2 regions of the Streptosporangium sp. NPDC049376 genome follow, and region 1 is predicted to be linked to the other one. Evidence: riboswitches for the same ligand, from Rfam matches in the RefSeq annotation. Region 1 holds a riboswitch; the other holds the start of a gene.
What was found. A riboswitch is a leader RNA that binds a small molecule or an ion and turns the genes downstream of it on or off. The one in region 1 is predicted to bind glycine.

Region 1 (4,401 bases):
GGGCCGCGGGACGGTAGGGCAGTTCGCCGTGGGAGTCCGCCCCGGCCGCGAGCACGAGCCGGTCCGACAGGGCCCGCAGCCGGTCCACGTCCGGGACGTGGGCCATGAAGCTCGGGATGACACGCCCGATGAAGTAGGGGGCGTCGGCCATCGACCGTTCGACGCGCGCGGCCGCCCTGGGGGACAGCTCGGCGGCGGGCCGCGCGCCGGCGCTCTCCCCCGGGCGCCTGAGACCGGCCGCGAGCACGGTCGCCGCGGCCATCGACCCCTCCCGGTCGAAGGCCTCCCGGACACGGGCGAGCATCGCGCGGTGCTCGGCGGCGTCCGGCAGCACCTCGGCCAGCGGCGGCTCGTGCGCCACGACACGTGCGACCCGCCCGGGGTGGGCGGTGAGCAGGCGCATCGCGACGATCGCCCCCGAGCTGCAGCCCACCACGCTGACGGGCTTCCCGGGGGACAGCAGGTCGATCAGCCCGAGGGCGTCCTCGGCGTGCTGTTCCACCCGCTGAGGCGCCGCCGGGTCGTCCAGCGGGCTGTTGGACAGGCCGCGCGGGTCGTAGGTGACGACCGTGCGGTCGGCGGCCAGGTCGTCGACGATCTCCTCGAAGGAGGCGGCGCCGCCGGTGCCGCCGGGGATCAGCAGCAGGAGCGGCCCGCGCCCCCGCACCTCGTAGTACAGCTCGGCGCCGTCCACACGCAGGCGTCCGGTGGTCATCTCGGTCATGTCCTCTTTCCTTCACCGTGTGGTTCGTGATCGGCGGGCCAGCGCTCCAGGAGGGTGTGCAGGGCGTCGAGGCAGCGTGACCACGACTCCTCGGCCGGGCGCGAGTGCGCGAACCCGCCCGCCGCCTCAAGGCTGATGAAGCCGTGCAGCATGCTGCGCAGCAGCCGTACCGCGTCGGTCAGGTCGGGCTCCCCGAGGGCGTAGGCGCGCAACATGCCGTAGGTCAGCTCGATCGCGCGCCGCGGCCCGCGCGCCGCGGCCAGGAGCTCGGGGTCGATCTCCGTGGGGATCTGCGTCGCCATGTAGCGGCCCGGGTGTTCGCGGGCGTAGTCCCGGTAGGCGGTCGCGTACGCGACCAGCGCGTCCCTGCCCGCCAGCCCCGCGGTGGCCTCCGCGATGCGGACGCTCTTCTCGTCGGCCGCCAGCAGGGCGATCCGGCCGCGCAGGTCCTCAAGGCCGCGAACGTGCGCGTAGAGGCTGGCGTCCTTCACCCCGAGCCGTCGTGCCACCGCCGACATGGTCAGCCGGTCGAACCCGACCTCGTCGGCCAGTTCGGCACCGGCGAGCGTCACCCGATCCGTCGTCAACCCGGCCCGCGCCATACGCGCCCCTCTCTCCTAGATTCCCTAGACTGTAACTAATCCCATTAATTTCTGTCTAATGAGATTAGTTTCACCGGGCGCGCGACAGTACGGCACGGCGGTTCACCGAGGTCAGCGGCGTGGCCGCAGGCGGGAGGAGGGCAGGTCGTGACGGCCGGAGACGAACTCCTGGAAGGCGATCTTGACCTTGATGGCCGGGCGACGCCAGCGCTCCTCACGGCGCTGCGCCCTGGCCAGCTTCCAGGGCCTCGGCCTTCGGGAGCCCGGGGCGAAGAACCAGTGGGCCCAGGGGGAGCCGGGCCGGGCCAGCCGCAGCGCCCCGACGATCAGCAGCAGCGGGACGAACAGACCGACCATGCCCGTCCAGATCTTCCCCTTCAGCAGGGTGACCACGGCGAGCATGAGATTGAGCACGAGGAAGCCGACCGCCAGCCACGTCCCCTGCGGCGTGCCGTCCGGCCGCTCCCAGCCCAGCGGGCGCAGGCCGAGCAGGAGCAGACCGGTGACGGCGATCGCGATGAACACCGCGTCGACCGACGTGCGGCCCTCCTCCTCCCAGTAGACGTCGTGCAGGTGCAGGATCAGCGCGAACTCGTCCAGGATGAGGGCGGCGCCCACCCCGAAGACGGCCGCGGTCAGGGCGTACCACCCCTGGGACACGCCGGAGACGAGCAGGCCGGAGACCCCGCCGAGCATCGTCAGCACCACGCCGAACACCACATGGTGGATGTGCATGTCGCCGACGCTGACGTTGCCGAACCAGCCGATCTTGGCGCGGATGAGCCGGACGTTGATGCGGGTGAAGACGAAGGCGACGATCAGCGCGACGAAGAAACAGAAGAGCGGTAGCCGTCCTGTTTCCACGATTCGATGTTGGAACAAATCCCCCACTGCACCTTCAGGTTATGCGAGAGCCGTCATGATCACGCCTAACCGGACACTCTGTCCCGACCCGGGGATTTCGCTCGGCCCTCGCCTACGGTTAGGCTGGCCGGGACACCGACGAGCCCGCGCGGGAGAGCGTCCTGACATCCAGGCCAGGACCCCTGAAGGAGCAAGCCCTCCCCGCAAACCTCTCAAGGCAAAGGACCGCGTGGGTAGGTGCCTCTGGAAAGCAGGCCGTACGGCCTCGCCGAAGGTGAAAGTCCGGCAAAAATCGGGCGAAGCTCTCAGGCATCCATGACAGAGGGGGAGGATGCTTCTCATCCGACCCCTGTCTGAGGTGCGAACATGTCCCGACCCACGCCGCTGCGCGGTGTTCACGAGGCCCTCGGCGCGACGCTGACCGACTTCGCGGGCTGGCTGATGCCGCTGCGCTACGGAAGCGAGTCCGCCGAGCACAACGCGGTCCGCCAGGCGGCCGGCCTGTTCGACCTCTCCCACATGGGAGAGATCTTCGTGACGGGCCCGCAGGCAGGCGAGGCCCTCGACTACGCGCTCGTCGGTCACATCTCCGCCCTTGAGCCGGGACGCGCCCGCTACACGATGATCGTCGATCCCCAGGGCGGCGTACTCGACGACCTGATCGTCTACCGCCTGGCCGACCAGGAGTTCATGGTCGTCGCCAACGCCTCCAACTACCCCCGGGTCGCCGCCGAGCTGACCGAGCGCGCCGGGGCCTTCGAGGCCGCGGTCGAGGACCGCTCCGAGCAGTACGCGCTGGTCGCGGTACAGGGGCCGCGCTCCCGCGAGATCCTGGGCGGGCTCACCGACGCCGACCTCGACGGCCTGAAGTACTACGCGGGCCTTCCCGCGACCGTCGCCGGGCTCTCCGCCCTCGTCGCCCGCACCGGCTACACCGGCGAGGACGGCTTCGAGCTGTTCGTCGCCGCCGACGACGCCGAGCCGCTGTGGGCCGCGCTCACCAAGGCGGGCGAGCCGTACGGCCTGCTGCCCGCCGGGCTTTCGGCGCGTGACACCCTCCGTCTTGAGGCGGGGATGCCGCTGTACGGCAACGAGCTCTCCGCTGATCTCACCCCGTTCGACGCGGGGCTCGGCCGTGTGGTGAGGTTTGACAAACCAGGCGACTTCGTCGGCAGGGCCGCCCTTGAGCCGCTCAAGGACGTCCCCCCGGCCCGCCGCCTGGTGGGACTGATCGCGACCGGCCGCAGGGTGCCCCGCCACGGGTATCCGGTGGTCTCCGGCGACGGCGTCGTCGTCGGAGAGGTGACCAGCGGAGCGCCTTCCCAGACCCTGGGCAGGCCGATCGCCATGGCCTACGTGGACAACGGAACGTCCGCTGGACTGGCCGTGGACATCCGGGGCAGTCACGAGCCGGTCGAGGTCGTTGAGCTGCCTTTCTACAGGAGGAAAAAGTGAGTGACATTCCCGAGGAGCTGCACTACACCAAGGAGCACGAGTGGATCTCGGGCATAGACGACGGCCTGACCCTGACCGTCGGCATCACCGCCTACGCCGCCAACGCCCTCGGTGACGTGGTCTTCGTCCAGTTGCCCGAGGCCGGTTCCTCGCTCACCGCAGGTGAGGCGGTCGGCGAGGTCGAGTCGACCAAGTCGGTGAGCGACATCTTCGCGCCGGTCGGCGGTGAGGTCGTCGAGGTCAACGAGGCCGTCGTCGACGACCCCTCGCTGGTCAACAGTGACCCCTATGGCGACGGCTGGCTGTTCCGCGTCCGGCTTGAGGGTGACCCGGAGGACCTGCTGTCCCCCGAGGAGTACACGGCACTCACTTCGGGCGAATCCTGAAATATCTAATCTTGCGTCGTGATCACGCGCGTCCACCGGCGCGCGTGATCACGACCGCGGGACAGCGCAAAGGCAGGGCAGATCAATGGCGATCAGCGTCTTCGACCTCTTCAAGATCGGTATCGGCCCGTCCAGCTCGCACACCGGCGGCCCGATGGCCGCCGCCCACAGGTTCGCCAGAGGGCTCGACCACGACGGCCTGCTCGACAAGACCACCCGGGTCGAGGTCATCCTCTACGGCTCACTCGGCCTGACCGGCAAGGGCCACGGCAGCGACAAGGCCGTCCTTCTCGGCCTGACCGGCGACAAACCCGAACTCGTCGACGTCGACACCGTCGACGAACGGCTGGCCGCCATGCGCGCCTCGGGA
Region 2 (4,401 bases), on a different contig from region 1:
TGGCCGCCTTCGGGCTCAGGGCACGCCACCTGCGGGTCGTCAAGGCCGCGGCCGAGCGGGAGGCCACCCTCGTCGAACAGGCCATCGCACCGTTGCTTCGCCGCCGAGGCCCGGGGGCCATCGACCGGGCCGACGAGACCGCCAAGGAGATTTCTGGTCTTCTGCTGGAATTGCACGCCTCGCTCCTGCGTTCCGCCGTGCGTGGGGGCTTGGGCCGGTGAGAACCTGACCAGGCACTCGTCCCCTCACGAGTGTTACGTTGAACAAACCGGTCATAATCCAGCGAAGACGGAGCAGCCCGTGTTGCAGATGGAGGTCGTGGGCGTTCGGGTTGAGATGCCCTCAAACCAGCCTATTGTCCTGCTGAAGGAGGCACATGGGGAGCGGTACCTGCCGATCTGGATCGGCATGACCGAGGCGACGGCGATCGCGATGGCCCAGGCCGAAGAGCCGCCACCCCGGCCACTCACCCATGACCTCTTCCGCGACGTGCTCGACGCGCTCGGCGTCCGGCTGAGCACCGTGAACATCGTCGCACTCCGTGATGGGATCTTCTTCGCCGATCTCGTGTTCTCCAACGGGGTCGAGGTGAGCGCCCGTCCTTCGGACTCCATAGCCCTGGCGTTGCGTACGGGAGCCCGTATCTTCGCCAGTGAGGACATCGTCAGGGAGGCGGGGGTGATCATTCCCGACGACCAGGAGGACGAGGTGGAGAAGTTCAGGGAGTTCCTTGACACGATCACGCCCGAGGACTTCGGTCGCGCGGGGTAGGTATTTCGGTGCATTTACGCTTCACGACGCGCCGGGGAGGGTCGTTGACTGATCTTGGCCCCAGTCCTACGGTGCAAGTGAAACCCGCGGCTGTGCGCAAACCCCCAGATCAGGCCGCGGGATGAGAGAAAGCCGGAGGTCCGCGTGGCGGTCAGCAGCGGCGAGGGTAGAAACGCCGACCAGGATGACCCGGAACGGCGCGGGGAGGCACGTCAGCGTGCGGGCGAAGAGGGCCTGCTGTTCGACGGGCAGCCGGTGAAACTGCCCGCCGACATCGGATACCGCGGTCCCACCGCCTGTGCCGCGGCCGACATCACCTATCGGCAGCTGGACTACTGGGCGCGCACCGGTCTGGTCGAGCCCACGGTCAGGGCCGCTCACGGTTCGGGTTCCCAGCGCCTGTACGGCTTCCGCGACATCCTGGTGCTCAAGGTCGTCAAACGGCTGCTCGACACGGGTGTGTCCCTCCAGCAGATCCGCATCGCCGTCCAGCACCTGCGCGACCGCGGCGTCAACGACCTGGCCCAGATCACCCTCATGAGTGACGGGGTGAGCGTGTACGAGTGCACCTCACCCGACGAGGTCATCGACCTGCTCCAGGGAGGGCAGGGTGTCTTCGGCATAGCCCTCGGCCGCGTCTGGCAGGAGGTGGAGGGCTCCCTGGCCGACCTGCCCGGAGAGCGCGCGGAGTCCGGCCAGAGCCCTTTAGGCGATCACCACGCGGATGAGCTGGCCCGTCGTCGCCGGGCTCGCCGCACCGGGTAAGGTTGTCTCGCTGCTGACTCTGCGCGGGAGAGACCCCGGCATGATCGGGGCGCCGAAGGAGCAACCTCCCCGGAATCTCTCAGGCACCCGGTACCGCGTGGGCGAGGCGACTCTGGAAAGCAGGCACGCCCGCCAGGCGCGTCTCACCGACGGGGAAAGCCTTCCACGCACCGGAAGGTGAAACTCTCAGGTCGCGATGACAGAGGGGGAGATCCGGCATACGCCCGCGCCCAGCGCCGGTCTCCAACGTCTCGGGAGGCTTCCCATGACCGACCTGTCACCGCTCAGCGAGCTGACCCCCCCGCCGTTCGCCACCCGTCACATCGGGCCCGCGGACGCCGACCAGACCCGCATGCTCGAGGCGGTCGGATTCGCCTCGACCGCCGACCTGGTCGCGGTGGCCGTCCCCGAGGCCATCAGGGCGAAGGACAGGCTCAACCTCCCGCCCGCCGCGAGCGAGACGGAGGCCATCGCCGAGCTGCGCGCCCTCGCCGGGCGCAACACCGTGCTCACCTCGATGATCGGCCTGGGCTACCACGACACGATCACCCCGGCGGTCATCCGCCGCAACCTCCTGGAGAACCCCGGCTGGTACACCGCCTACACGCCCTACCAGCCCGAGATCTCCCAGGGGCGCCTTGAGGCCCTGCTCAACTTCCAGACGGTCGTCTCCGACCTGACCGGTCTCGACGTGGCGGGCGCCTCCCTGCTGGACGAGGCCACCGCCGCCGCCGAGGCGATGACGCTGGCCCGCAGGGCGGTGCGCGGCTCCTCGAACGTGTTCGTCGTCGACGCCGGCTCGTTGCCGCAGACCAAGGCCGTGCTGCGCACCAGGGCCGAGCCGCTCGGCATCGAGCTGGTCGAGAGCGACTTCACCGAGGCCCTTCCCGACTGTTTCGGCGTGCTCGTGCAGTACCCCGGGGCCGACGGTGAGATCAGGGACTTCCGTGCCGTCGCCGAGGCCGCCCACGCGCGCGGCGCCCAGGTGGTGGCCGCCGCCGACCTGCTGGCCCTGACCCTGCTGGCCGCCCCCGGCGAGCTCGGCGCCGACATCGCGATCGGCTCCTCGCAGCGCTTCGGCGTCCCGCTGGGCTTCGGCGGCCCGCACGCCGCCTACATGGCCGTCCGCGACGGCCTGCAGCGGCAGATGCCCGGCCGTCTGGTCGGCGTCTCCCAGGACGCCGACGGCCGCCCCGCCTACCGCCTGGCGCTGCAGACCCGTGAGCAGCACATCCGCAGGGAGAAGGCGACCAGCAACATCTGCACCGCGCAGGTGCTGCTCGCGGTCATCGCGGGCATGTACGCCGTCTACCACGGCCCCGAGGGCCTTCGCAGGATCGCCAGGCGCGTCCACCGGCACGCCGTCGTGCTGGCCGCGGGCCTGCGCCACGGAGGCGTCGAGGTCGTCCACGACGCCTTCTTCGACACCGTGCTCGCCCGGGTGCCCGGCCGCGCCGCCCGGATCGTGGCCGCGGCCCGCGACAACGGCGTCAACCTGCGCCTGGTCGACGCCGACCACGTCGGTGTCACCTGCGACGAGCGGACCGAGCAGCTCCACCTGGAGCAGGTCCTGGCCGCCTTCGAGGTCAGCGGCGCCGTACTGACCGACCTGGACGCCGCGGCGCACGACGCGCTGCCCGAGGGGCTGGCGCGCACCGGCGACTACCTGACCCACCCGGTCTTCCACAGCCACAGGTCGGAGACGGCCATGCTGCGCTACCTGCGCAGGCTCCAGGACAAGGACGTCGCGCTCGACCGGTCGATGATCCCGCTCGGCTCGTGCACCATGAAGCTCAACGCGACCACCGAGATGGAGCCGATCACCTGGCCCGAGTTTGCCGGGCTGCACCCCTACGCCCCCGCGGAACAGGCCGAGGGCTACACGGAGCTGGTGCGGGAGCTTGAGGGCTGGCTGGCCGAGGTCACCGGCTACGACGCGGTCTCCATCCAGCCGAACGCGGGCTCCCAGGGTGAGTTCGCCGGGCTGCTGGCGATCCGCGCCTACCACCACGCCCGCGGCGAGGCCCATCGCGACGTCTGCCTGATCCCCTCCTCCGCGCACGGCACCAACGCCGCCAGCGCGGTCATGGCCGGTATGCGGGTCGTCGTGGTCGCCTGCGACGACAACGGCAACGTGGACCTCGCCGACCTCGACGCCAAGCTCGGCAAGCACCGCGACCGGCTCGCCGCGATCATGGTGACCTACCCCTCGACGCACGGCGTCTACGAGGAGACCATCACCCAGATCTGCGAGCGGGTGCACGAGGCGGGCGGCCAGGTCTACGTCGACGGCGCCAACCTCAACGCCCTGGTCGGCCTGGCCAAGCCGGGCGAGTTCGGGGCGGACGTCTCCCACCTGAACCTGCACAAGACCTTCTGCATCCCGCACGGCGGCGGCGGCCCCGGCGTCGGCCCCGTCGCGGTCCGCGCCCACCTCGCCGGCTACCTGCCCGGTCACCCGCTGCGCGACGACTCGCCGGTCGGTCCCGTCTCCGCCGCGCCGTACGGCTCGGCGGGCATCCTGCCCATCTCCTGGGCCTACGTCAGGATGATGGGCGCAGACGGGCTCAAGGCGGCCACCGAGCAGGCCATCCTGTCGGCCAACTACCTGGCCCGCAGGCTCGCCCCGCACTACCCCGTCCTCTACACCGGCCGGGGCGGCCTGGTCGCCCACGAGTGCATCGTGGACCTGCGCCAGATCACCAAGGAGACCGGTGTGACCGTGGACGACGTGGCCAAGCGCCTGGTCGACTACGGCTTCCACGCTCCCACCATGTCCTTCCCGGTGGCCGGTACGCTGATGATCGAGCCCACCGAGAGCGAGGACCTGGCCGAGCTCGACCGGTTCTGCGAGGCGATGATCGC

Region 2: it holds a riboswitch for glycine, as region 1 does, so the genes downstream of both, gcvP (aminomethyl-transferring glycine dehydrogenase) here and gcvT (glycine cleavage system aminomethyltransferase GcvT) in region 1, are expected to answer to the same signal.

Annotation. Positions count from the first base shown of each region.
Region 1 covers NZ_JBITMT010000002.1:128,607-133,007, forward strand. Annotated here, with positions in the region: gene ACIBVQ_RS06040 (alpha/beta fold hydrolase) at 1-724, opposite strand, end outside; gene ACIBVQ_RS06045 (TetR/AcrR family transcriptional regulator) at 721-1,326, opposite strand; gene ACIBVQ_RS06050 (hypothetical protein) at 1,438-2,190, opposite strand; glycine riboswitch at 2,330-2,428, shown strand; glycine riboswitch at 2,431-2,515, shown strand; gene gcvT (glycine cleavage system aminomethyltransferase GcvT) at 2,557-3,645, shown strand; gene gcvH (glycine cleavage system protein GcvH) at 3,642-4,031, shown strand; gene ACIBVQ_RS06065 (L-serine ammonia-lyase) at 4,117-4,401, shown strand, end outside.
Region 2 covers NZ_JBITMT010000006.1:131,527-135,927, reverse strand. Annotated here, with positions in the region: gene ACIBVQ_RS18690 (MerR family transcriptional regulator) at 1-221, shown strand, start outside; gene ACIBVQ_RS18685 (bifunctional nuclease family protein) at 301-771, shown strand; gene ACIBVQ_RS18680 (MerR family transcriptional regulator) at 916-1,536, shown strand; glycine riboswitch at 1,551-1,642, shown strand; gene gcvP (aminomethyl-transferring glycine dehydrogenase) at 1,802-4,401, shown strand, end outside.